2 regions of the Burkholderia sp. IDO3 genome follow, and region 1 is predicted to be linked to the other one. Evidence: predicted binding sites of a transcription regulator. Region 1 holds the regulator's gene; the other holds the start of a gene.

Region 1 (11,735 bases):
GCAGGATCACGCGCTTGCCGTCCGGGAAGATGATGTGGTCGACCTGCGGCTTGATGTTTTCCCACTGGTACTGGCGGGTCGACGCGACGTCGATTTCCGAGTCGAAGTGGCCGATGTTGCAGACGATCGCGTTGTGGCGCATCGCCTTCATGTGATCGTGGCCGATCACGTGGAAGTTGCCGGTCGCCGTCACGAAGATGTCGGCCTTGTCGGCCGCGTATTCCATCGTCACGACGCGGTAGCCTTCCATCGCCGCCTGCAGCGCGCAGATCGGATCGATTTCGGTGACCCACACGGTCGCGCCGAGGCCGCGCAGCGATTGCGCGCAGCCCTTGCCCACGTCGCCGTAGCCCGCGACGACCGCGACCTTGCCCGCGATCATCACGTCGGTCGCGCGCTTGATGCCGTCGACGAGCGATTCACGGCAGCCGTACAGGTTGTCGAACTTCGACTTGGTGACCGAGTCGTTCACGTTGAACGCCGGGAACGGCAGGCGGCCGTCCTTTTCCATCTGGTACAGGCGGTGCACGCCGGTCGTGGTTTCCTCGGTTACGCCCTTGATGTGCGCGAGACGCGTCGAGTACCAGGTCGGGTCGGCGTCGAGGTGCGTCGCGATCGACTTGTACAGCGCGACTTCTTCCTCGTTGGTCGGCTTCGCGATCACCGAACGGTCCTTCTCGGCCTTCGAGCCGAGGATCAGCAGCAGCGTTGCGTCGCCGCCGTCGTCCAGGATCATGTTCGCGAATTCGCCGTTCGGCCATTCGAAGATGCGGTGCGAGAACTCCCAGTATTCGTCGAGCGACTCGCCCTTGAACGCGAACACCGGCGTGCCCGATTCGACGATCGCGGCAGCCGCGTGGTCCTGCGTCGAGAAGATGTTGCACGACGCCCAGCGGACATCGGCGCCGAGCGCCTTCAGCGTCTCGATCAGCACGCCGGTCTGGATCGTCATGTGCAGCGAGCCCGCGATGCGCGCGCCCTTCAGCGGCTGCTGCGCCTTGTATTCGTCGCGGATCTGCACGAGGCCCGGCATTTCGGTCTCGGCGATGTTCAGTTCCTTGCGGCCCCAGCCGGCAAGCGCCATGTCGGCGACGACGTAATCCTTGGAAGCCTGGGAATCGATAATGGCGTTCATCACGCCCTCCTTTCTAAAAAGTTTCTAGATTGGTGACGTGAGCGCCGTTCAGGAAGCGGGGCCGGCGCGCATCCAACATCTCGCCGCACGGCTGCTTGGTGAAGCTCTCCGAGCCTGGCGGACGCAGAAGGTCCGTCGCAACGCTCCTCGGAAAACGGGAGGGATTGTAGCAAATCGGCGCGAGAATTGCGCGGCACGCGCGGCGTCGGCGCGCGTGGGCACAATGAAAGGGTCAGGTTTCCGCGCCGACCCACGCCTGTTCGCGCAACCGCGCGCGCAGCCGCGCAACGGCCTGGCTGTGCAGCTGGCACACGCGCGACTCGCTGACTTCGAGCACCGCGCCGATCTCGCGCAGGTTCAGCCCGCGCTCGTAATACAGCGACATCAGCAGCTTCTCGCGCTCGGGCAGCCGCTCGATCGCGTCGACGAGCGCATCGCGCAGATGGTCGTCGAGCAGCGCCGACAGCGGATCGGCGTGATCGACGCGATAGCGGTCGAGGAACGGCTCGTCGTCGGCCGCGCGGTCGAAATCCTCGTAGTAGATGAGCTGGCTGCCGTGCAGGTCCTGCAGCATCCCCTGGTATTCGTCGAGCGGCATCTTCAGGTGCTGCGCGATCTCGGCCTCGCTCGCCGAGCGGCCGAGCTGCTGCTCGACCTGGTGCACCGCGTGCTCGACCTCGCGCGACGTCTTGCGCAGGCTGCGCGGCAGCCAGTCGTTGCTGCGCAGCTCGTCGAGCATCGCGCCGCGAATGCGCTGCGTCGCATAGGTCTCGAACTGCGCGCCCTGGTCTTCCTTGTAGCGGCCGGCCGCATCCATCAGGCCGATCATGCCGGCCTGGATCAGGTCGTCGAGATCGACGCTCGCCGGCATCTTCGCGACGAGCTGCAACCCCAGGCGCCGCACGAGCGGCGCGTATTGCGCGAGCACGTCGGCCTGGGTCATCTTTCCTTGAGCGTTGTACATCATGGCTCTCTCCTTCGCTCACGCGGCGTGGGCCGCACTCGCCTCGTACGACGGCTTGCCGCCCGCGTGGACGGCGCGGCCCGCCCCCGAACGCGGGCGCATCGGCCAGTACAGCAAGTCGGCGGCAATCTGCCGGTAGTCGCGCGCGGCCGCCGACGACGGGAACGCGTCGACCGCGGTGTGCATCAGTTCGCGCGCCCGCTCGACGAGCGGGTCGGCGCTCACGCAGCCGGCATCCGCGATCGACACCGTCAGGTAGCGGTTCGCGACGCCCGCCAGGTTGTCGAAGGCGGTCTTCGCGTCCGCGTGGTTGCCGACGTGGTTGGTCAGCACGCGGAACTGCGCGAGCGCTTGCGCGAAGTGCAGGCGCTTCATGCACGCGTAGGCTTCGGTGATCGCCTTCGCGGAAACCCGCGTGACGATCAGCACGTCGTGCGCCTCGCGCGCGAGCGCCGAGAGCGCGCCGTCGGCGCCGGGCCGCGCATCGACCAGCACGATGTCGGCCTGGCCGTCGATGAAGTCGCTCAACTGCGCATCGCTGTAGCCGCCCTGCCCGGCCGCGCACAGGCCGAAGCCGGCGGCCACCCGCGTGCGTTCGCCGTCGCGCAGCCGTGCGCCCGCGAGCGTCGCGGTGGCCGAACGCGCGCCGGCGCGCTCGTCGACGACGAGCACGTCCTTGCCGAGCGCGGCCAGCGCCGCCGCGAGGTTCACGACGGTGGTGGTGCAGCCGACGCCCGCCGGGCCGCCCGTCACCGCGACGACGCGCGACGCGCGTCCGGCCAGCAGGCGGCGCAGCCCTTCGGCCTGGTCGATGATCCGTTTATCCAAATCGCACCTCGTGCAGTTCGGCGGTGGAACGTACGGTCAGTGCGGAAAGCAGCGTCGGCATGTCCTCGTCCTGCGGCACGAAGGGCGAGCCGTCGCGCGGCACACAGAACGCGCTTTTCAGCAGGAAGCGGGTCGTCGCGACATACAGGTTCTCCGGCACCTTCTGGCCGGTCGACACGTAGTGAACGGGCAGCTTGTAGCGGATCACCGTGTCGAGCACGCCGCCCAGGTGCGTCGCCTCGTCGAGCTTGGTCAGGATGCAGCCGGCGAGGCCCGGAGATGCCGCCTGCGGATGCTCGCCCGCGCTGCGGTACGCCTGGACGACTTCGTTGAGCGTGTCGCCGTGGCTCGTCGCGTTGAGCAGCAGCAGGCGCTGCACCGGCGCGTTCGCGCCGTGCAGCATCGCGATCTGGTCGGACAGCGCGCGATCGCGCTGGCTCATGCCGATCGTGTCGATCAGCACGATGTGCTTGTTGCGCAGTTCGGACAGCGCGAGCGCGAGATCGCCCGCATCCTTCACCGCGTGCACCGGCACGCCGAGGATCTTGCCGAAGATGCGCAGTTGCTCGTGACCGCCGATCCGGTAGCTGTCGGTGGTCAGCAGCGCGACCTTGCTCGCGCCGAAGCGCATCACGCAGCGCGCGGCGAGCTTCGCGGTGGTGGTCGTCTTGCCGACGCCGGTCGGCCCCATCAGCGCGAACACGCCGCCGCGCTCCATCAGCGCATCCTCGCTGTCGAGCACCGGCAGGTTCGCCGCGAGCACCGACTGCGCCCATTCGAGAGCCTGCTCGAAGGTCTGCGTGCCGTCGCCCGGCGGCAGGTTGTCGACCAGCATCCGCACGAGCTGCGCGGAGAAGCCGGCCGCGAACAGGTGCTTGGTCAGCGCGCCGTGCACCGGGCTGCGGCGCTGGCGATCGTGCCACATCAGGCTGTCGAACTGCTCCTGCATCATCCCGCGCATCGCGCCGAGCTCGTGCATCACCGTGTCGTTGACGACGCTTTCGATACGCGACTTCACGGCGTCGGCGACCACGGCGGCCGCGTCGGCGGACAGGCGCGCGCGCTCGGCCGGCTTCGCGGCGTCCGCGTCGTTCGCACGGGCGGCGGCGGTGTCGTTCGTACGGGCGGTGGCCGCGGTCGCGGCCGGCATCCGGCGTTCGGCGTCGCGCACGATGTCGCGCGCCCAGCCGGCCGGCGCCGCGTCCTGCGGTGCGGGGGCCGGCGCTTGCGGCGCGGCGGGTGCCGCGTGGGTACGGATCATCAGCGCGTCGCGCTGCTGCGTCAGGCGCTTCGCATGCTCGACGAGCCACGGCGCGGGTTCGGAGGGCGTCGCGGGCGCGGTGGCTGCGGACGCCGACGCGGCGCGCGACGGCGACAGCTCGGCCGGCGCATTCGTGTCGGCGTCGAACGCGGCCGGCTCCGCCGCTTCGGCGCTGGCGCCGAACACCGACGAGAACACGTCCGGCAGGCCGCCGGCGCCGGCGGCATACGGATTGCCGGCCGGACGTGCGGGCGCGGCGCCCGGGCGCGACACGATGCCCGGCACCGCGGCGGCCGGCACGGACTCCGGCCGCGGCGCGCTCGCGCGCGGGCGGACGGCAGCCGACGGCGCGACCGCGGCGAGGTCCGAATCGGCGAGTGCAACGATTTCGACGCTACCGTCATCGAGCGTGCGGTTCGACAGCACGACGGCGTCGGCGCCGAGTGCTTCGCGCACGAGGCGAAGCGCGTCGCGGCTGGTCGCGCCGGTGAATTTGCGAATGTTCAAGCGGGACCCCCGATGACGTTAACGACTTTGATCGTGCGTGTATCCGGCACTTCGGCGTACGACAGCACTTTCAATTGCGGCAGGCTGCGGCGCAGGAAACGCGCGAGCATCGCGCGCAACGCGTGCTGCACGAGCAGCACGGGCGGCAGCCCGAGATTCTGTTGACGCAGCATCGCTTGCTGCGTGCCGGTCAGAAGGTTGTGCGCAAGGCCCGGCTCGAGGCCCGGATTTGCGCCGGTGGCGAGCGCCTGCGACAGCACGCGCTCGAGATTCGAATCGAGACCCATCACCTGCATCTCGCCCGCGCCCGGATACCACTGCTGCGTGATCGCCCGGCCGAGCGACAGCCGTACCGCGGCGGTGATCTCGTACGCGTCGCCGCGGCCCGCGTGTTCGGACACGGATTCGAGGATCGTGCGCATGTCGCGGATCGGCACGCCTTCGTCGAGCAGGTTCTGCAGCACTTTCTGCAGCGTCGTGAGCGAGATCGTCTTCGGCACGAGATCCTCGACGAGCGACGGCGCGTCCTTGCCGGTGCGCTCGACGAGCGCCTGCACTTCCTGGCGGCCGAGCAGTTCGGCCGCATGCTGGACGACCAGATGGTTCAGGTGCGTCGCGACCACCGTGCTCGCATCGACCACCGTGTAGCCGTACACCTGCGCCTGCTCGCGCATCGCGACGTCGATCCACACGGCCGGCAGCCCGAACGCCGGATCCTGCGTGAGCGCGCCCGGCAGCGCGGCCGTCACCTGGCCCGGGTTGATCGCGAGCCACTGGCCGGGGAACACCTCGCCGGTACCGATCTCGACGCCCTTCAGCGCGATCCGGTACGCGTTCGGCCGCAGCTCGAGGTTGTCGCGGATGTGGATCACCGGCGGCAGGAAGCCGATTTCCTGCGCGAATTTCTTGCGGATGCTCTTGATGCGCTTGAGCAGCTCGCCGTCGCTGTTCTTGTCGACGAGCGGAATCAGCCGGTAGCCGACTTCGAGGCCGAGCGGATCGATCAGCTGCACGTCGTCCCAGGTCGCTTCGTGGCTTTCTCCCGGCAGCGCGGCGGGCGGCGCGATCTCGGTCACGTCGCCGGCCGCCACGCGGGCCGCCGCGCGGCGGGTCTGGGTGCGCGCCAGCCAGATCGCGCCGCCGCCGAGCGCGAGGAACGCGAAGTGCGGCATGCCCGGGATCAGCCCCATCAGCACGATGATCGAGCCGGTGATGACCAGCACGCGCGGGTTCGCGAACAACTGGCCGGTGATCTGCGTGCCGATGTCCTCGTCGGTCGCGACGCGCGACACGATCACGCCGGCCGCCGTCGAGATCACGAGCGACGGAATCTGCGCGACGAGGCCGTCGCCGATCGTCAGCAGCGTGTAGTTGGTGCCCGCCGCGGCGAAGCTCATGTCGTGCTGGACCATCCCGACGATCAGCCCGCCGATCACGTTGATCGCCATGATGATCAGGCCGGCGATCGCGTCGCCGCGCACGAACTTCGACGCGCCGTCCATCGACCCGTAGAACTCGGCTTCCTGCGCGACCGCGGTGCGGCGCTTGCGCGCCTGCTCTTCGTTGATGAGGCCCGCGTTCAGGTCGGCGTCGATCGCCATCTGCTTGCCCGGCATCGCGTCGAGCGTGAAGCGCGCGGACACTTCGGCGATCCGCCCCGCGCCCTTCGTGATGACCATGAAGTTGATGATCATCAGGATCACGAACACGACGATGCCGACCGCGAAGTTGCCGCCGACGAGGAAGTGGCCGAACGCCTCGATCACCTGGCCGGCCGCGTCGGGGCCGGTGTGGCCCTCGAGCAGCACCACGCGCGTCGACGCGACGTTCAGCGACAGGCGCAGCAGCGTCGAGAACAGCAGCACGCTCGGGAATGCCGCGAAATCGAGCGGCTTCATCGTATACATGCTGACGAGCAGCACCATCACCGACAGCGCGATGTTGAACGTGAACAGCAGATCCAGCAGCATCGGCGGCAGCGGCAGGATCATCATCCCCAGGATCATGCAGATGAGGATCGGGCCGGCGAGCGCGCGCAGGTTGGTGCCGGCGAACGGGTTCGGGCGCTTGCCGAACAGGCCGGTGGTCGGGGTGCTCATGCCGCGCCTCGCGTGCCTAGTGCGTCGTCGGCTTCCTCGCGCGCGTCGTCGGCCGGCACCGACGTGCCCTGGTCGAGCTCGGCCGGCACGACGAGATCGACCGGCGCCGCCGGGAACGCGCCGCCTTCCGCGCGGAAGCGCTTGAGCTGGTAGACCCACGCAAGCACCTCGGCGACGGCCGAGTACAGCGAGCCGGGAATCTCGCGTTCGAGTTCGACGTTGTGATACAGCGCACGCGCGAGCGGCGGCGCTTCGAGCAGCGGCACGTTGTGCTCGGCCGCGAGCTCGCGGATGCGTGCGGCGACGAGGTTCACGCCCTTCGCGACGACCTTCGGCGCGCGCATCTCGCCATCCGTGTATTGCAGCGCGACGGCGAAGTGCGTCGGGTTCGTGACGACCACGTCGGCCTTCGGCACGGCAGCCATCATCCGGCGCCGCGCGATCGCGCGCTGCTGCTGGCGGATGCGGCCCTTCACGTGCGGATCGCCTTCGTTCTCGCGATGCTCGCGCTTCACTTCTTCCTTCGTCATGCGCAACTTCTTGTTGTACTGCCAGATTTGGTAAGGCACGTCGAGCGCGGCGACGACCAGCATCCCGGCAACGGTCGTGCCGCAGCACACGGCGACCAGATGCAGCGCGTCGGCAAGCGCCGCGCCGAGCGGCTGGGTCGCGAGGCCGAGCAGTTCGTCCTTGCTGCGCCAGATCGCGATCCCGCCGATCCCGCCGACGACGAGCGTCTTCGCGAGCGACATCCCCAACTGGATCGGCCCCTGGATCGAGAAGATGCGGCCGAGGCCGGAGATCGGGTTCAGGCGGTCGAACTTCAGTTCGAAGGTCTTTTGCGAGATCAGCCAGCCGCCGAGCGCCATCGGCGCGGCCAGCGCGGCCAGGCCGGTCAGCGCGAGCAGCGGCAGCAGCGCGGCGAAGCCTTCGGCGCTCGCGCTGCCGGCCGCGGACAGCATCCGGTTCGTGTCGAACGCCGTCGCGCGGTCGAACGAGAAGGCGCCGCGCAGCATCGTCTGCAGATGCGCACCCGACGGACCCGCGAGCAGCCATGCGCCATAGAACCCGGCCGCGAGCAGCGCGAACGAAGCCAGTTCGCGCGAACGCGCGACCTGCCCCTCCTCGCGCGCCTTCTCGCGGCGTCTCGGAGTGGCGGCTTCGGTTCTGTCGAGATCGCTCTCGTCTGCCACGGGGCCTCCAGTCGGGTACGGCGAAATGCCGCTTTCCAGTGACACCGATTATTCATGCGCGCGTCAAACGCCGATCGGTCGAGCAAAGCCGGGAAAGGGGGGTATTTCAGGGAATCGGACGGGCTTGAGGCGGGGGAATCGGGGGCACGAACGGCGGCGCGGCGGGGGGACGGTGAAGGTGACGACGGAGGAAGGGAGGAAGGGACGATGCGGCGATGCGGCGATGCGGCGATGCGGCGATGCGGCGATGCGGCGATGCGGCGATGCGGCGATGCGGCGATGCGGCGGATTAGACCCGGAGGTGAAGCGGCGGGCAAGCCGCCCCGAGGCGGCAGCGCCGCACGCCAGGGCGCACCGGCCCGCATGCCGGCCACGCGAGGCCGGCATGCGGGCGCGGTTCCTACCCGGCCGCCGCCTGCTGCAGCAGCCCGAGATCGAGCTTCCTCATCTTCATCACCTGCGCCATCACGCGCTCGGCGCGCGCCGGGTCGCCCGTCATCAACCCGGACATCTGCACCGGCACGACCTGCCACGACACGCCGAAGCGGTCGCGCAGCCAGCCGCACCGCTGCGCGCGCTCGTCGCCGCCATCGGACAGCGCCGCCCAGTAGCGGTCGATCTCGTGCTGGTCGCGGCAGTTCACCACGAACGACACGGCCGGCGTGAGCGGAAACGCCGGACCGCCGTTCAGCGCGAGGAACGCCACCCCGTCGAGCTCGAACGACACGGTCATCACCGCGCCCTCCGCGTGCCCGGACACCTGGGCACCGGCCTTGCCGTAGCGCGCGACGTGCACGATGCGCGCGTCGTCGAACACCGACACGTAGAAGTTGGCGGCCGCCTCGGCGTCGCGGTCGAACCACAGGAACGGCGTGATGCGTTGAAAGCGCCGGCTCATGATGCTGCCTCCTCGATGTCTTGCGGGCATCCGTGCCTGGTCTTATATCGTAGGCGCTGGATCCGTACGCCGCCCGAGGCCGCCCCGGGGATAAAAAAGGGGCGATCGCTCGCCCCCTTTTGCTGCCGTGCCGCGTGCGCGATCAGAACGCGACGTAAGGCGCCGCGCCGCCGCTCGCGGTCTTGTCCATCCCGAAGTAGATCGTCTTGCCGTAGAAGTGCGGCATGCCGAGATCGAGCCATCCGGACGCGCCGAACGGGCCGGCGATGTCGTTGAACGCGAACGTCGACGGGTTCGCGAACAGCGAATCGGCGTTCTGGATCGACATCGACACGCCGCCCGTCGTCCCGTTCTGGCCGGTCAGCGTCGCCGTGTAGGTCGCCGTCGACGACGGGCAGTAGAACTGCGTGTTGGTCGAGCACTTCGTCTGCGACGAGTCGCTGAAGAAATACGCGTTCGAGCCCGTATCGAAGAACGCGGTCACGCTGCCGCCGAGGAACGTCGCGCTCACGTCGCCCGTCGTCGCCGACGTCATCACCGTCGACGCGGCGAGCGCGTTGTTGCTCTGCGTGCCGATCCCGAACGTCAGCTGGCCGGTCGCGCTGCTCTGCCCGCTGTTGGAAATGCTCGGCATCTGCACGATCACGCCGTTGTTGTCCGTCGCGAAACGATGAACCGGGTTGGCGACCTGCTGCGCAATCGGCACCAGCGCAACCGCACAGCTCGAATTGCCGTTCGGGCACGCATAGTAGTTGTTGTAGGTCGCCGACGTCGACGTCGCGCAGTTCGTGCCGCAGTCCACCGGCGCCGGCCCGATGCCGAGAATGCCGTTCGCGCCGAGATCGCTGGCCGAGTTCGCCGACGCTCCGCCGTTGGTGCACGAGCTCGGTACGCCGGTCGTGCCGAGGTCGCCGATGATCTGCACCGGCAGCGAGCCCGCCTGCTCCGAGCCGATCGTCAGGTCGACGGTACGCACCGTGCCCCACGTGTAGCTGGACACGAACTTGCCGCATTCGGCGACCGGCGCGCCGCCGCTCGTCACCTGCGGCAGGCTGCCGAGCACGCCCGACACGGCGCTGCCGACCAGCCGCAGCCCGTACGACGCCGTGTCGACGAGCACGTTGTTGACCACCTGGCAGTTCGACGTGCCGGGCACGCAGATCTTCACGCTGACGGTCGGGATGTTGATCACGCGCGCGACGCCGGTGCCGACGGTGATCACGGCCGTATTGGCGGTATTGCCGTCCGATACGCCGGCGTTGCCGCCGTTATTGCCGTTGTTACCGTTGTTGTTGTTATCGCCGCCGTCGCCGCCGCCGCATGCCGTCACGAGCATGGCCGTCGCGGCCGCCAGGCTCAGCAGGCCGAGCCAGCGCTTGAATGTACGAGGAATTCGCAAGGTCGCTCTCCCGCTGTCACTGGATGTCGGTGCCGGTCAGCCCGGCAGGCAGCGCCGTCGGCAGCCACGCCTGGCCCGCGAACGCGCCCATGTGGCCGCCCGTGCGGATCACGAGATTGCTCGTGTCGACGGACACCGGTGCGCGCCAGCCGCGCGCCGCGTGCGCCGCCTGAACGCCGGCGGTGTACTGCGGGAAATAGCTGCCGAGGAGCGACGCCAGATCCGGCATCGCCGGCCCGCGCCACGCGAGGCCGAACACGGTGCCGGCCGCGGACGTGTATTCGTGGATGACGGTGCCCGATCCGAGCGTGATTTCGCGCACGGTATAGGCGGCCGCGCTCGCCTGTGCGCCGTCGGCCGAGCGCATCGCGCGCTGCAGCGCGCGCACGGTGGCCGCGTGATCGTCCGCCGGCGGCGACATCGGCGCGCCGCCCAGTTCGGCCTGTGCGTGGACGGTCCACAGCACACCCATCGCAACCGCCGCATGCGCGGCGGTCCAGCCCAAGCGTTTCAGCTTCACGTTCCCCCCCAAAGGGACTGGCTTCGTTGCCGTCGGCCCCGCTGTCAGGCTCGGCGCCGCAGGTCAACCAATGAAAGTCGTAAGAATGACGCTTCGTTGCTGCTGACGCGTAGTATGCCTGCGGAGTGTGTCCGAGTGTCAAATCGACGCAGCGCGGCCCGCTCGCGGCGGGCCCGGGGGAAACGTGAAAGCCATGCGCACCGGGCCGCTCCACGATATGGAGGGCCGGCGCGATGCCGCAGGGTCAGAAGCCCAGGCTCGCGAGCAGGTCGTCGACCTGCGCCTGGTCCTGCACCACGTCGGACTTGCCTTCGGGCGCGACCTGCGGCCCGTTCAGCAGCGACTCGGGGCTGCCGGTCGTGCTCACGTGCTCGGCCGCGAGCGCGGCCGCGGTCGCCGCGAACTGCTCGCGCCGCTCGGGCGCGATGTTCTCGACGAGCACGGTGAGCAGTTGCTGCTCGATCAGGTAGACCATGTCCATGATCTTCTTGATCACCTGCCCGGTCAGATCCTGGAAGTCCTGCGCGAGCATGATCTCGAGCAACTGCGCGCTGGTTGCGGACGTCGCGTCGGGCAAGCCGTGCAGGAACGCGCGCGTGTCGCCCATCAGCTCGCGCACTTCCGCGTGCTCGATCGGCGCCGCGTACCACTGCGCCCAGCGCGCATCGAGCGCCTCGGCCTCGTTCTGGATGCGCTCCTGCACGGGCTTCGCGATCTCGATCGCGTTCAGCACGCGCTCGGCCGCCTGCTCGGTCATCGTCGCGACGTAGCGCAGCCGGTCGCGCGCGTCGGGCACGGCTTCGGCCGCGCGCTCGACATGCTTGTCGAGCCCGAGCTCGCGCATCGAATCGCGCAGCGTGCGCGTGAGCTGGCCGATGCGCGCGAGGATGCGGTCGCTCGCGAGGTCGGCGCCTTCGGCGTGGCTGTCGGC
Region 2 (11,735 bases), 330 kb from region 1:
CGCCGTTCACGACCGCGACGTGATCGCGCGAGAAGGTCTTCGCGATCAATTGCTCGAACAGCGCGGACGTGCGCGGCGTCAGTTCGGACATCTTGACGATGGCGCGGTTGCCGGCGGCCAGCGCGCAGATCAGCGGGCCCGCTGCCAGCAGCACCGGGTAGTTCCACGGCACGACGATGCCGACCACGCCGAGCGGCTGCGGCAGCACCTTCGCGCGCGCCGGACGCAGCCACTTGTTCATCGGCTTGCGGATCGGCTTCATCCAGCGCTTGCCGTGCTTGAGCGCGTCGTCGATCTCTTCCTTCGCCATCCAGATTTCCGACAGCAGCACTTCCTGCTTCGCGCGATGACCGAAGTCGGCGCTGATCGCGTCGGCGAGCGCATCCGCGTGATCGATCAGCATCGTGCGCAGCGCGCGCAGATGCTGCGCGCGGGTGTCCCATTCCGGGTACGGCGCGCGCAGATAGGCCGCGCGCTGATCGCGCAGCAGCGACGTCAGCGCATCGAGCGACGGCAGCGCTTGCGGGGCCAGTTCGGGCAGGTCGTTTTTCATGTCGTCTCCTCCAGTGGGGCGTGGCGCGTCGGCCAGCGGTCAGGCCGCACGTGCCCGCTCGTCGAGCGTGGCGGGGCGGATCGGGGTGGCGCGCGTCGCGCGGCGCGGGGCCGGATGCGATACGCGGTCTGAAACCGGTTGCTGCGTGCGGCATGCGTCGCATCCGCGCGACGGTGTCCGCATCCGAAAACGGGGTTGCACGGCACGCGCGCGGGACGCGATGCGCTGCCCGGCGTGCATGCGATGTCGTGCTGCGCGTGCGTGCCGATGCACCGGAGCGGGGCGGCGCGCTGCGCGCGGCCGTGCGGAATCCGGTACGTCGTGCCGCGCGTGCGACAAGCCGTCCAAACGGTTGGCGGCGCCGCGCGCCGTTCGATTTCGATCGGCTGCGCGCGCGTTGCCGGACGTCACCGCATGGCCCGCCGTTTGAAATGAAATGCGGGCCGCGCGCAGTGCGTCCGGACGACCCGGTCGGCACACGGCCTGCAGAACCTGGCGCTGCATCGTCGTCTCCCCAGTTTCGCGACGGCGCGGCTTCTCGCGGCCGGTGCATCGCGTCGAATGAATCGATACATCTTAAATTTAGTTCACGCGGGCGTTTAGAGGAATCGCTCTTGAATCCGCGTGCCGCGCGCGCGACGGCCATTCCTACAATGCCCGAACATTACAAGCGGAGCCGGGCCGCGCCGGGTGCCGTTCATGACGCGAAGGAGACATGACATGCAATACGACTACATCATCGTCGGCGGAGGGTCGGGCGGGTCGAGCCTCGCCAGCCGTCTCGCCGATGCATGCCCCGACGCGACGATCGCGCTGATCGAGGCGGGCTCGCATACGGAGCGCAACCTGCTCGTGAACATGCCGGTGGGTATCGCGGCGCTCGTGCCGTTCAAGCTCGGCACGAACTACGGCTACGAGACGGTGCCGCAGCCGGGGCTCGGCGGCCGGCGCGGCTACCAGCCGCGCGGGCGCGGGATGGGCGGCTCGAGCGCGATCAACGCGATGATCTACACGCGCGGCCACCCGGGCGACTACGACGAGTGGGCGCAACTCGGCGCGACGGGCTGGGGCTGGCAGGACGTGTTGCCGTATTTTCGCCGCGCGGAAGGCAACCAGCGCGGCGCCGATGCGTGGCACGGCGCGGACGGCCCGTTGACCGTCTCCGATCTGCGCTTTCGTAATCCGTTCTCCGAACGATTCATCCAGGCCGCGCACGCGGCCGGCTATCCGCTGAACAACGACTTCAACGGCGCGACGCAGGAAGGCGTCGGCTTCTATCAGGTCACGCATCGCGACGGTTCGCGCTGCAGCGTCGCGCGGGCGTACATCTACGGCCGCAACCGGCCGAACCTGAACGTGATCACCGATGCGACGGTGCTGCGTGTGGGCTTCGACGGCAAGCGCGCGGTGGGCGTCGTGGTGTCGCGCAACGGCAGCGTCGAGACGCTCAGTGCACGCGCGGAGGTGATCCTGTCGGCCGGCGCGTTCAATTCGCCGCAACTGCTGATGTGCTCGGGGATCGGTCCGGCCGAACAGCTGCGCCGGCACGGGATCGCGGTGGTGCAGGATGCGCCGGACGTCGGCGCGAACCTGATCGACCATATCGACTTCATCATCAACACGCGCGTGAATTCGTCGCAGCTCGTCGGCATCTGCCTGCGCGGGATCGCGAAGATGACGCCGGCGCTCGCGCGCTACTTCTCGAGCCGCTCGGGGATGATGACGAGCAACGTCGCGGAAGCGGGCGGCTTCATCAAGAGCGATCCGTCGATCGATCGTCCGGACCTGCAACTGCATTTCTGCACGGCGCTGGTCGACGATCACAACCGCAAGATGCACTGGGGTTTCGGCTATTCGCTGCACGTGTGCGCGCTGCGTCCGTACAGCCGCGGCACGGTCGCGCTCGCGAGCGGCGATGCGCGCGATGCGCCGTTGATCGATCCGCGCTTTTTCAGCGATTCACGCGACCTGGACCTGCTCGTGCGTGGCGCGCAGGCGATGCGCCGGATCCTGTCGCAGGCGCCGCTCGCGTCGCAGGGCGGGCGCGAGCTGTACACGCGGGCGGACCAGAGCGAAGCCGAGCTGCGTGCGACGATCGTCGCGCATGCCGACACGATCTATCACCCGGTCGGCACCTGCCGGATGGGCTCGGACGCGCGGACGGTGGTGGATCCCCAATTGCGGGTGCGCGGCGTCGAAGGATTGCGCGTGGTGGATGCGTCGGTGATGCCGACGCTGATCGGCGGGAACACGAATGCGCCGTCGGTGATGATCGGCGAGCGCGCGGCGGACTTCATCGTCGCGGCGCGCAAGGGCGGCATGCCGCGCGGCGAGGCGGCCGCGGCGGTGCACGGCCGCTGAGCGGCACGCACCGGCACGCGGCGCGCGATGTTCAGGCAAACGTATCGACGAGGCCCACGCGGCTCACGGTCGCGGCGGCCGCTGCGGATTGCACAGCGTCGACCGGTGCATCGACGCCTGACGATCCGGCGCGTGCGCGCTGCGGCGACTGGCCGCCGGAGAAGCTCTGTTGCGCGTTCTGCTGTTGCGATGCGAAACCGCCGTCGCTGACGCTCGCGCTGCCGAGGCCGAGCCCGCCCGCTTCCATCGCTTCGCGCAGCTTCGGCAGCGCGGCTTCCACCGCATCGCGCACCTGCGCATGCTGCGACACGAACAGCGCGTGCGCGTGATTGTCGGCGACGCGCAGCACGACCTGCAGCGGGCCGAGGTCTGGCGGGTTCAGCGTCAGCTCGGCGCTCTGCTGGTGTGCGTTCGACAGGAACACGACCTTCTGGCTCAACGCGTCGGTCCAGTCGGCGGTGCCGACCTGCGGCGACAGCACGTGCGGGTTGGCCGCGGCGATCGCGCCGGCGGCCGGCGATGCCGGCACGCCGGACTGCGCCGCGGCGGCAGCCGTTGCGGCGGCCGCGGCCATCGCGTCGGCGCTCGGGCTCGCAGTGTCGCCGGTCTGCGCCAGCGCATGCGCAGCCGGCTCGGCGCTCGCGGCGGCCTGCAGCGCCTGCGCGTTGGCCTGCGTGGGTGTCTGCTGCGCGGCGAGCGCGCCTTTTGAGTCGGCAAGCGTGCGGTCGAACGCCGACGCCTTCGACGCGAGCGGCGCGGCGGCGGCCGATCCGGACGTCGCCGATGCCGTGCTCGCCCCGATCGCGCCCGCGCCGCCGGTCAGCTTCGCCAGCGCAGCCTGGAGCGCGTCGCGGCCCGATGCCGGCACGGCCGTCGCATCCTGGCTTGCGTGCCCCGCGGCATCCGGCTGGGCGGATGCCGCCGCGGCCGTCGCTGCATCGGCACTGGCCGGCGTTCCGTCGTTCACGCGTGCCTGCAGCTGCGCCTGCACGGCGGCCGCGGCCGCGGCGAGCGCGGCGGCGTCGCCATTGCTGGCGGTGCCCGCATCGTCGGCGGACTTGTCGTCGTCATCGCCGGGATGTCTGGCGCCGGCGGCCGGCGTCGACGACGCGTGTTTCGTCGCGGTATCCGGCTTGCTGCCGTGCGCTGTGTCGTGCCGCGTGACGACGCTGTGCTTCAGCGTCTGTGCGAACGGCGCGGCGGCCGGCGCGACCGCGGCATCGTTGCCGGCGGACGAACCCGCGCCGCGGACGGCGCCGAGTGCGGCGCCCGCGGTGTCGATCAGCGCGCCGAGCAGAGGAAGGGGAGGCATGGCGATTCTCTCGTTCGAAGGCGGTGGACGGTTATGCCGATCGGGCCGCATCGGCCCGCATGCGCAGCATCTTCGCGGCGTGCTCGTCGGCGTCGCGCTGCTCGCGCTTCGCCTCGCGCTGCGCGTCCTGCGCGACGCCGCGCGCCTGCAGGATTTCGTATGAGCCGACGGTGCGCTTCTTCTGCTGCCAGTTCGGGCGCGCTTCGTCGATGCGCGCTTCGGCGGCGGCCAGCACGTTGCGCTGCTGCGCGATCGCCGTGTCGAGCGTATCGATGAACGCCTGGAAATTGCGCCAGTTGCCGGCCGGCATGCCGTGCTGCGCGGACTGCGCGAAGTTCGCGTGGTATTCGTCGCGATAGCGCAGCAGCGCGTCGAGCTGTTCGGCGGCCGACGCGCGCTCGCGCTGCGCGGTGCCGAGCTGCTTCGCGGCCGTGTCGAGGTCTTCCTGCGCGCGGTCGAGCAGCAATTGAAGGGGAAAGCCGTGTGCCATCCGGGTCAGCCTCCGTATACGTCGAACAGCGCATCGAGCGCGGTGAGGCTGGACGCGAACGGCGCGCATTCGCGAAAGCCCTGCTGCAGGAACGATTCGATGCGCGGGTAGAGCGCGATCGCGCGGTCGAGCTGCGCGTCGCGGCCGGGCGCGTACGCGCCGACCGCGATCAGGTCGCGATTGCGCTGGTAGCGCGACAGCATCTGCTTGAACTGCCGCACGCGGTCGAGATGCTTTTCGTCGATCAGGGCGGTCATCGCGCGGCTGATCGACGCCTCGATGTCGATCGCCGGATAGTGACCGGCCTCGGCGAGCGCGCGCGACAGCACGACGTGGCCGTCGAGAATGGCGCGCGCCGAATCGGCGATCGGGTCCTGCTGGTCGTCGCCTTCGGTCAGCACCGTGTAGAACGCGGTGATCGAACCGCCGCCTTCGGGGCCGTTGCCGGTGCGTTCGACGAGCGCGGGCAGCTTCGCGAACACCGACGGCGGATAGCCTTTGGTCGCGGGCGGCTCGCCGATCGCGAGCGCGATCTCGCGCTGCGCCATCGCGTAGCGCGTGAGCGAATCCATCAGCAGCAGCACGTGCTTGCCCTGGTCGCGGAAATACTCGGCGAGCGACGTGGCGTACGCCGCGCCCTGCATCCGCAGCAGCGGCGACACGTCGGCCGGCGCCGCGACGACGACCGAGCGCGCGAGTCCGTCCTCGCCGAGGATCTGTTCGATGAATTCCTTCACTTCGCGGCCGCGTTCGCCGATCAGCCCGATCACGATCACTTCCGCGCTCGTGTAGCGCGCCATCGTGCCGAGCAGCACCGACTTGCCGACGCCGGAGCCCGCGAACAACCCCATCCGCTGCCCGCGGCCGACGGTGAGCAGCGCGTTGATCGCGCGCACGCCGACGTCGAGGACGTGGTGGATCGGCTCGCGATCGAGCGGGTTGATCGACGGCGCCGACAGCGGGGCGTCGGCGTTCGAGCCGAGCGGGCCGAGGCCGTCGAGCGGGCGGCCCGATGCGTCGACGACGCGCCCGAGCATCTTCCAGCCGACCGGCAGCCGCTTGGCGCCCGCGAGCGGGTCGGTGACGGGCGCGTTCTCGAGCGGCCACACGCGCGCGCCGGGCAAGACGCCCGCGACGTCGGTGGTCGGCATCAGGAACAGGCGGTCGCCGGAGAAGCCGACGACTTCCGCTTCCGCGTGCGGCAGCGTGCTGCCTGGCGGCAATTCGATCGTGCATTCGGCGCCGACCGACAGGCGCAGCCCGATCGCCTCCAGCACGAGGCCGGCTGCACGCGTGAGGCGCCCGCACGGGCGCAGCGGCAGCGCGCGCTGACTGCGCTCGGCGAGCCCGTTCAGGTGCGAGCGCCACTGTGCGAGATGCGGATTGTGCGGTGCGCGTGGCGCGTCGTCGGGCGTGCCGACCGCGAGCGGCTTCGCATGGCGGGCGGGGTCGTGCGCGCCGTCGGGGCCGAACGACGCGAGCGCGAGTTCGCGTTCGAGCGGCGTCATGCCGTCGTGCGCGAACGACTCGGGCACGCGCGTCACCACGCGCCCACCTTGCCGATCGCGGCGGCGACGCGCTGCCAGCGCGTGGGCAGCGTTGCGTCGACTTCGCCGGTGGCCGCATGCGCGCGGCAGCCGCCGCGCTCGATCGACGCGTCGGTGCGCACGTTCCAGCCGAGCGTATCGAGATCGTCCTGCAGATACGCTTCGACGACGGGCAGGTCGGCCGGATTCACCGCGAGATGCGGCGCGCCGGACAGCGCCGGCTCGGCGGCGAGCACGTCGCGCACGGCCGCGACGAGCGCGGCGGGATCATGCTTCACGTGCTGGCGCACGACCTGCTGCGCGATGTCGAGCGCGAGCTGCGCGAGGTCGGCCGCGAGATCGTGCCCAGCGTTCGACACGGCTTCGCGAAACGACGCGGCGAGGGCCGCGAGCTGCGCGGCCTGTTCGCGCGCTTCGGCCTGGCCGGCCTCGAAGCCCTGCGCGTGGCCCTGCTCGAAACCGGCCTGGTAGCCGCGTGCCTGGCCTTCGACGTGCCCGGCCGCATGGCCTTCGGCGTGCGCGGCGTCGCGCACGCGCTGCAATTCCTCGGCGAGCGCGGCGGCCGCCGCTGCCGCATCGTCGGCAGGCGGCGGGGGCGGCGGCGGATCGAACGACGTCATCTCCCACCGCTGGTACGCGGTGAGGGTGCCGGCGCGCGCGCGCTTGGAATCAGACATACGCGTCTTCCGACTTGCCGCCGATCACGACCTGGCCGCTTTCGGCGAGGTTGCGCACGATCTGCAGGATGCGGCGCTGCTGCGTTTCGACTTCGGACACGCGCACCGGGCCGCGCGCGTCGAGATCCTCGGCGAGCAGTTCGGCCGCGCGCTGCGACATGTTCGCGAGGAACTTCTGGCGCAGCGCGGGCGGCGCGCCCTTCAGCGCGACGATCAGCGTTTCCGACTCGACTTCCTTCAGCACCATCTGGATCGCGCGGTCCTCGAGGTCGAGCAGGTTCTCGAACACGAACATCTGGTCGATGATCTTCTGCGCGAGATCGGCGTCGTACTGGCGCACGCTTTCGAGCACGCCTTCTTCATGGTTGCTCGTCATGAAGTTCAGGATCTCGGCCGCGGTGCGGATGCCGCCCATCGGGCTGCGCTTGAGGTTGTCGCTGCCGGACAGCAGGCCGGTCAGCACGTCGTCGAGCTCGCGCAGCGCGGCCGGCTGGATGCCGTCGAGCGTCGCGATCCGCAGCATCACGTCGTTGCGCAGCCGCTCGGCGAAGCACGACGCGATCTCGGACGCCTGGTCGCGGTCGAGGTGCACGAGGATCGTCGCGATGATCTGCGGGTGCTCGTTCTTGATCAGCTCGGCGACGGCGCCCGAGTCCATCCACTTCAGGCCCTCGATGCCGCTGGTGTCGCTGCCCTGCAGGATGCGGTCGATCAGCACGCCGGCCTTGTCCTCGCCGAGCGCCTTGGTCAGCACCGAGCGGATGTAGTCGCTCGAATCGAGCGACAGCGCGGTGTGTCCCTCGGCTTCCTTCACGAAGTCCTGCAGCACGTCGTCGATCTGCTCGCGCGTGACGTTCTTCAGCGCGGCCATCGCGGCGCCGATCTTCTGGACCTCGCGCGGTGCGAGGAACCTGAATACCTGGGCGGCTTCTTCCTCGCCGATCGACATCAGCAGCAGCGCGCTCTTGGTCAAACCTTCAGCGTTCATCGGACACCCAATTCTTCACGACGGTGGCGACGATCTTCGGATCCCGGCGGGCGATCGTGCGCGCATAGTCGAGGTTGCGTTCGTGGCGGTGCTTCTCGTTCTCGAAGCCGAGCTGCAGCGGGTCGGCTTCGTCGGCGCCGAGCTGCGCGGGCAGGCCGTCGAGCGCGACCGGATCGTCCGGCGCCGCGAGCGCCGGCGCGACCGGCTGCGGCGGCGGGAACGCGCGGCGCATCGCCGGGCGCACGAACATGAAATAGAGCGCGATCGCAGCGACCGCGATGCCGAGCCACTTCGCGGCTTCCTTCGCCATCGCGATCATGTCCGGCTGGCGCCACCACGGCAGGTCGGCGTACGGGTCGCTCACGCTCGAGAACGCGCTGTTCACGACGTTGACGGAGTCGCCGCGCTTCTCGTCGTAGCCCATCGCGTCCTTCACGAGCTGCTCGACCTGCGCAAGCTTCGCGGGCGGCAGCGGCTGCATCGTCACGTGGCCCTTCGCGTCGGCGACCGGCTGGTAATTGACGACGACGGCGACCGACAGCCGCTTCACGTTGCCCATCGGCTGCTCGAGATGGCGGATCGTCTTGTCGAGCTCGTAGTTGGTCGTCTGGTCCTTGCGGTCGCTGACCGGCGTCGTCTGCGGCCCGCCCTGGCCGTTGGCGGCGACGACCGGCGCGGAAGCCGGCTGCGGCGGCGTGTTCGACAGCGCGCCCGGCACGCCCGATGCGCCGCCCTGCGCGAGTTCGGTCGCGCTGCTGGTCTGCTGGCTGCGGATCGCGGCCTGCTGCGGCGTGCCGTTCGGGCCGTAGCTTTCCGAGGTCTGCTCGATCTTCGAGAAATCGACGTCCGCGCTGACCTGCGAGCGCGCGTTGCCGGTGCCGAAGATCGGCGCGAGGATCGCGTCGATGCGCTTTTGCGTATTGCCCTCGATCTGCTGCACGTACTTGAGCTGGCTCGCGTCGAGGCCGGACACCGACGCGGACTGCGTGAGCAGGTTGCCGTCCTGGTCGACGATCGTCACGTTCTTCGCGGGCATGTCGGGCACGCCGGACGACACCATCCGCGTGATCGCCTGCACCTGGCCGTCGTCGAGCACGCGGCCCGGGTAGAGATCGACGAACACGGACGTGCTCGGCGCTTCCTTGTCGCGCACGAACACCGACGGCTTCGGGATCGCGAGATGCACGCGCGCGCCGCGCACGGCGTTGATCGACTCGATCGTGCGTTGCAGCTCGCCTTCGAGCGCGCGCTGGTAGTTCACCTGCTCGGCGAACTGGCTGATGCCGAATTTCTGGTTGTCCATCAGCTCGAAGCCGACCGAGCCGCCCTTGGGCAGGCCCATCGCGGCGAGCTTCAGGCGCGTTTCATGCACCTGGTTCGACGGCACGAGGATCGCGCCGCCGGCGTCGGCGAACTTGTATGGAACGTTTGCCTGCTGGAGCGCGGTGATGATCGCGCCGCCGTCGCGGTCCGACAGGTTGCTGTACAGCACGCGATAGTCGGGCGCGCGGCTCCACAGCACGAGCGCGGTGATCACGGCGACCGCGAACGCGACGGCGATCACGAACGGCAGCTTCGGGTTGCCCTTCATCCGCGAGATGCCCGGGATGCGTTCGGCGAAGCCGCCCAACCCGAAGTCCGCGCCAGCGCCGCCCGCTCCCGGCAGCGCGGCGGCCGCGGTGGCGCCTGGCACCGGGCTGGCGAGGCCCGCGCGGGCGTCGGGGTTGATCAGCGAATTGGCCTGCGAATCCATGCGACGAGTTTCTCCGGAGCGGGACGACTGAGCCGCTCGGACGAGCGGACGGACAATGACACGATGCGATTATCGTGATCCGGCGGCGCGTCCGATCGACCGAAAAGAGCGGGGTTTCCCCCGTACTTTCGCGGCTTTGGCGCGTGGTGCGCTGCTATCCTTTTTCGCGATCCGGCATGGTGCGCGTCGTGCGGCGCCGGCGGATCGCCCGGTCAGGCCGGGTCTCTTCTCTTAATTCAAGTCTGGGGACAGCATGACTGCCAACGTCAGCGGAATCGGATCGGTGTTGCAACAGATGCAGGCGATGGCCGCGCAGGCGTCCGGCGGGGTCGCGAGCCCGACGGCCGCGCTCGCCGGCTCCGGCGCCGCGACCGCCGGCACGTTCGCGAGCGCGATGAAGGCGTCGCTCGACAAGATCAGCGGCGACCAGCAGCACGCGCTGGGCGAGGCGCAGGCGTTCGAAGTCGGCGCGCCGAACGTGTCGCTGAACGACGTGATGGTCGACATGCAGAAGGCCAACATCGGCTTCCAGTTCGGGCTCCAGGTCCGCAACAAGCTCGTGAGCGCCTACAACGACATCATGCAGATGTCGGTGTGACGCGCGCCGGCCGGCCGCGTCGACGGGCCGGCGGCCCGCGCGCCTAAAGCTTTTCAATTTCCTTCCGATAACTGCGGAAGATGGCCGCGTCGTGCAATGCAGGGCGGCGGCCTCCGCATAGCCAACGCATCAAAAGGAGAAGCGCATGTTTTCCCCAGGACACGCTGGAGCCAGTGCGTACGCGCGTGTCGGCGTCGAGACGGGGGTGATGGGCGCGTCCCCGCACCGGCTGATCGCGATGCTGTACCAGGGCGCGCGGCAGGCCATCGCGCTCGCGCGCCTGCACTTGCAGCAAGGCAACGTGCCGGCCCGCGGCGAAGCGATCGGCAAGGCGATCGGGATCGTCGAGAGCGGCCTGCAGGCTTCGCTGAACCGCGACGCGGGCGGCGAGATCGCCACGCGCCTCGACGCGCTGTACGCGTATATCGGCCGGCGCCTGCTGCAGGCCAATGCGGACGCGAGCGATGCGATGCTGGTCGAGGCCGACGGGCTGCTCGCGACGCTCGAGGAAGCATGGACGGGCATCGCGCCGGAAGTCGCGCGCATGGCCGCACAACAGGCAGCGGGCGCGGCGCGATGAATCGCAAGGCCGAGTATTTCGCGCGTTACGAGGCGCTCGCGGCCGTGTCGGGCCGGATGCTGTGCGCCGCGCGCGGCGCGGACTGGAGCGCGCTGCCGGAATTGCAGGCCGAATTCCTGCAACTCGTCGACGGGCTGAAGGAGGCCGATCCGGGCGTCACGCTCGACGAATCGGACCTCGGCCGCAAGCTCGGCCTGATTCGCCGCATCCTCGCCGACGACGCCGCGATTCGCGATCTCGCGAGCCCGGAAGTCGCGCGGCTGTCCGCGCTGTTCGAGGCGCGGCGCTCGACCAAGGTATTGACCGATCTCTACCGCGCACGCGGGTAGCGTTCGTTGGCCGCGGCCGCGGTTCCCGCGCGCCCGAATTCGCAACGAGGTGGCTGAGGTGAGCAGGCTCCGATCATGACCGGTATCGACTCCGTTGCGGCCGCCCTGCTGGCGAGCCGCCTCGACAGCCTGCTGACCGGCACCGTGTCGGCGCCCGCCGGCGGCGGCGCGACCGCGCAGGTCGGCACGCCGGGCACCGGCGCTTCGTCGATGCCGGCGGCGAACGGCTCGCCTGCCGCGCCGCCGGCCTCCGCTCAAACCGCGCTGTCCGATGTCGCGCTCGTGCTCGATGCGATTTCGCGCGCGGGCGGCGCCGCGACCCCCGTGGTCGCCGGGCGAGCGCCGCTGCTGGCTGATCCCGCCGTGCTGCTGACCGATCCGGCACCGCCGCCGGCGTCCGGTCCGGCCGCGTCGGCCGCCGCTTCTGGCGCGAATGCCGCGAATGCCGCCGCGCCGCCCGTCGCGGTGCTGCATGCCGCACTCGCGCAGGCCGTGAGCGAAAGCGGCCTCTTCTACGAATCCCATCTCGCGCAATGGCTGGCCGGCC

Evidence for each region. The regulator FliA, encoded in region 1, starts transcription of late flagellar genes. The targets are predictions, from matches to a motif close to CTAAAGTTTNNNNNNNNNNNGCCGNTA.
Region 2: a site for FliA is predicted at 10,323-10,349, ahead of fliS (flagellar export chaperone FliS). Genes of this name have one in related genera too.

What each region holds. Positions count from the first base shown of each region.
Region 1 is NZ_CP028963.1:199,818-211,552, reverse strand. Features, by position in the region: gene ahcY (adenosylhomocysteinase) at 1-1,135, opposite strand, end outside; S-adenosyl-L-homocysteine riboswitch at 1,168-1,290, opposite strand; gene DCN14_RS15360 (RNA polymerase sigma factor FliA) at 1,368-2,102, opposite strand; gene DCN14_RS15355 (AAA family ATPase) at 2,118-2,927, opposite strand; gene flhF (flagellar biosynthesis protein FlhF) at 2,920-4,695, opposite strand; gene flhA (flagellar biosynthesis protein FlhA) at 4,692-6,794, opposite strand; gene flhB (flagellar biosynthesis protein FlhB) at 6,791-7,987, opposite strand; gene DCN14_RS15335 (VOC family protein) at 8,388-8,885, opposite strand; gene DCN14_RS15330 (DUF3443 domain-containing protein) at 9,028-10,284, opposite strand; gene DCN14_RS15325 (DUF2844 domain-containing protein) at 10,301-10,804, opposite strand; gene cheZ (protein phosphatase CheZ) at 11,049-11,735, opposite strand, start outside.
Region 2 is NZ_CP028963.1:3,464,911-3,476,645, reverse strand. Features, by position in the region: gene DCN14_RS31060 (coniferyl aldehyde dehydrogenase) at 1-553, opposite strand, end outside; gene DCN14_RS31045 (GMC family oxidoreductase N-terminal domain-containing protein) at 1,274-2,914, shown strand; gene DCN14_RS31040 (flagellar hook-length control protein FliK) at 2,946-4,226, opposite strand; gene fliJ (flagellar export protein FliJ) at 4,258-4,716, opposite strand; gene fliI (flagellar protein export ATPase FliI) at 4,722-6,263, opposite strand; gene fliH (flagellar assembly protein FliH) at 6,257-6,940, opposite strand; gene fliG (flagellar motor switch protein FliG) at 6,933-7,928, opposite strand; gene fliF (flagellar basal-body MS-ring/collar protein FliF) at 7,918-9,681, opposite strand; gene fliE (flagellar hook-basal body complex protein FliE) at 9,935-10,279, shown strand; gene fliS (flagellar export chaperone FliS) at 10,425-10,859, shown strand; gene DCN14_RS30995 (flagellar protein FliT) at 10,856-11,188, shown strand; gene DCN14_RS30990 (flagellar hook-length control protein FliK) at 11,264-11,735, shown strand, end outside.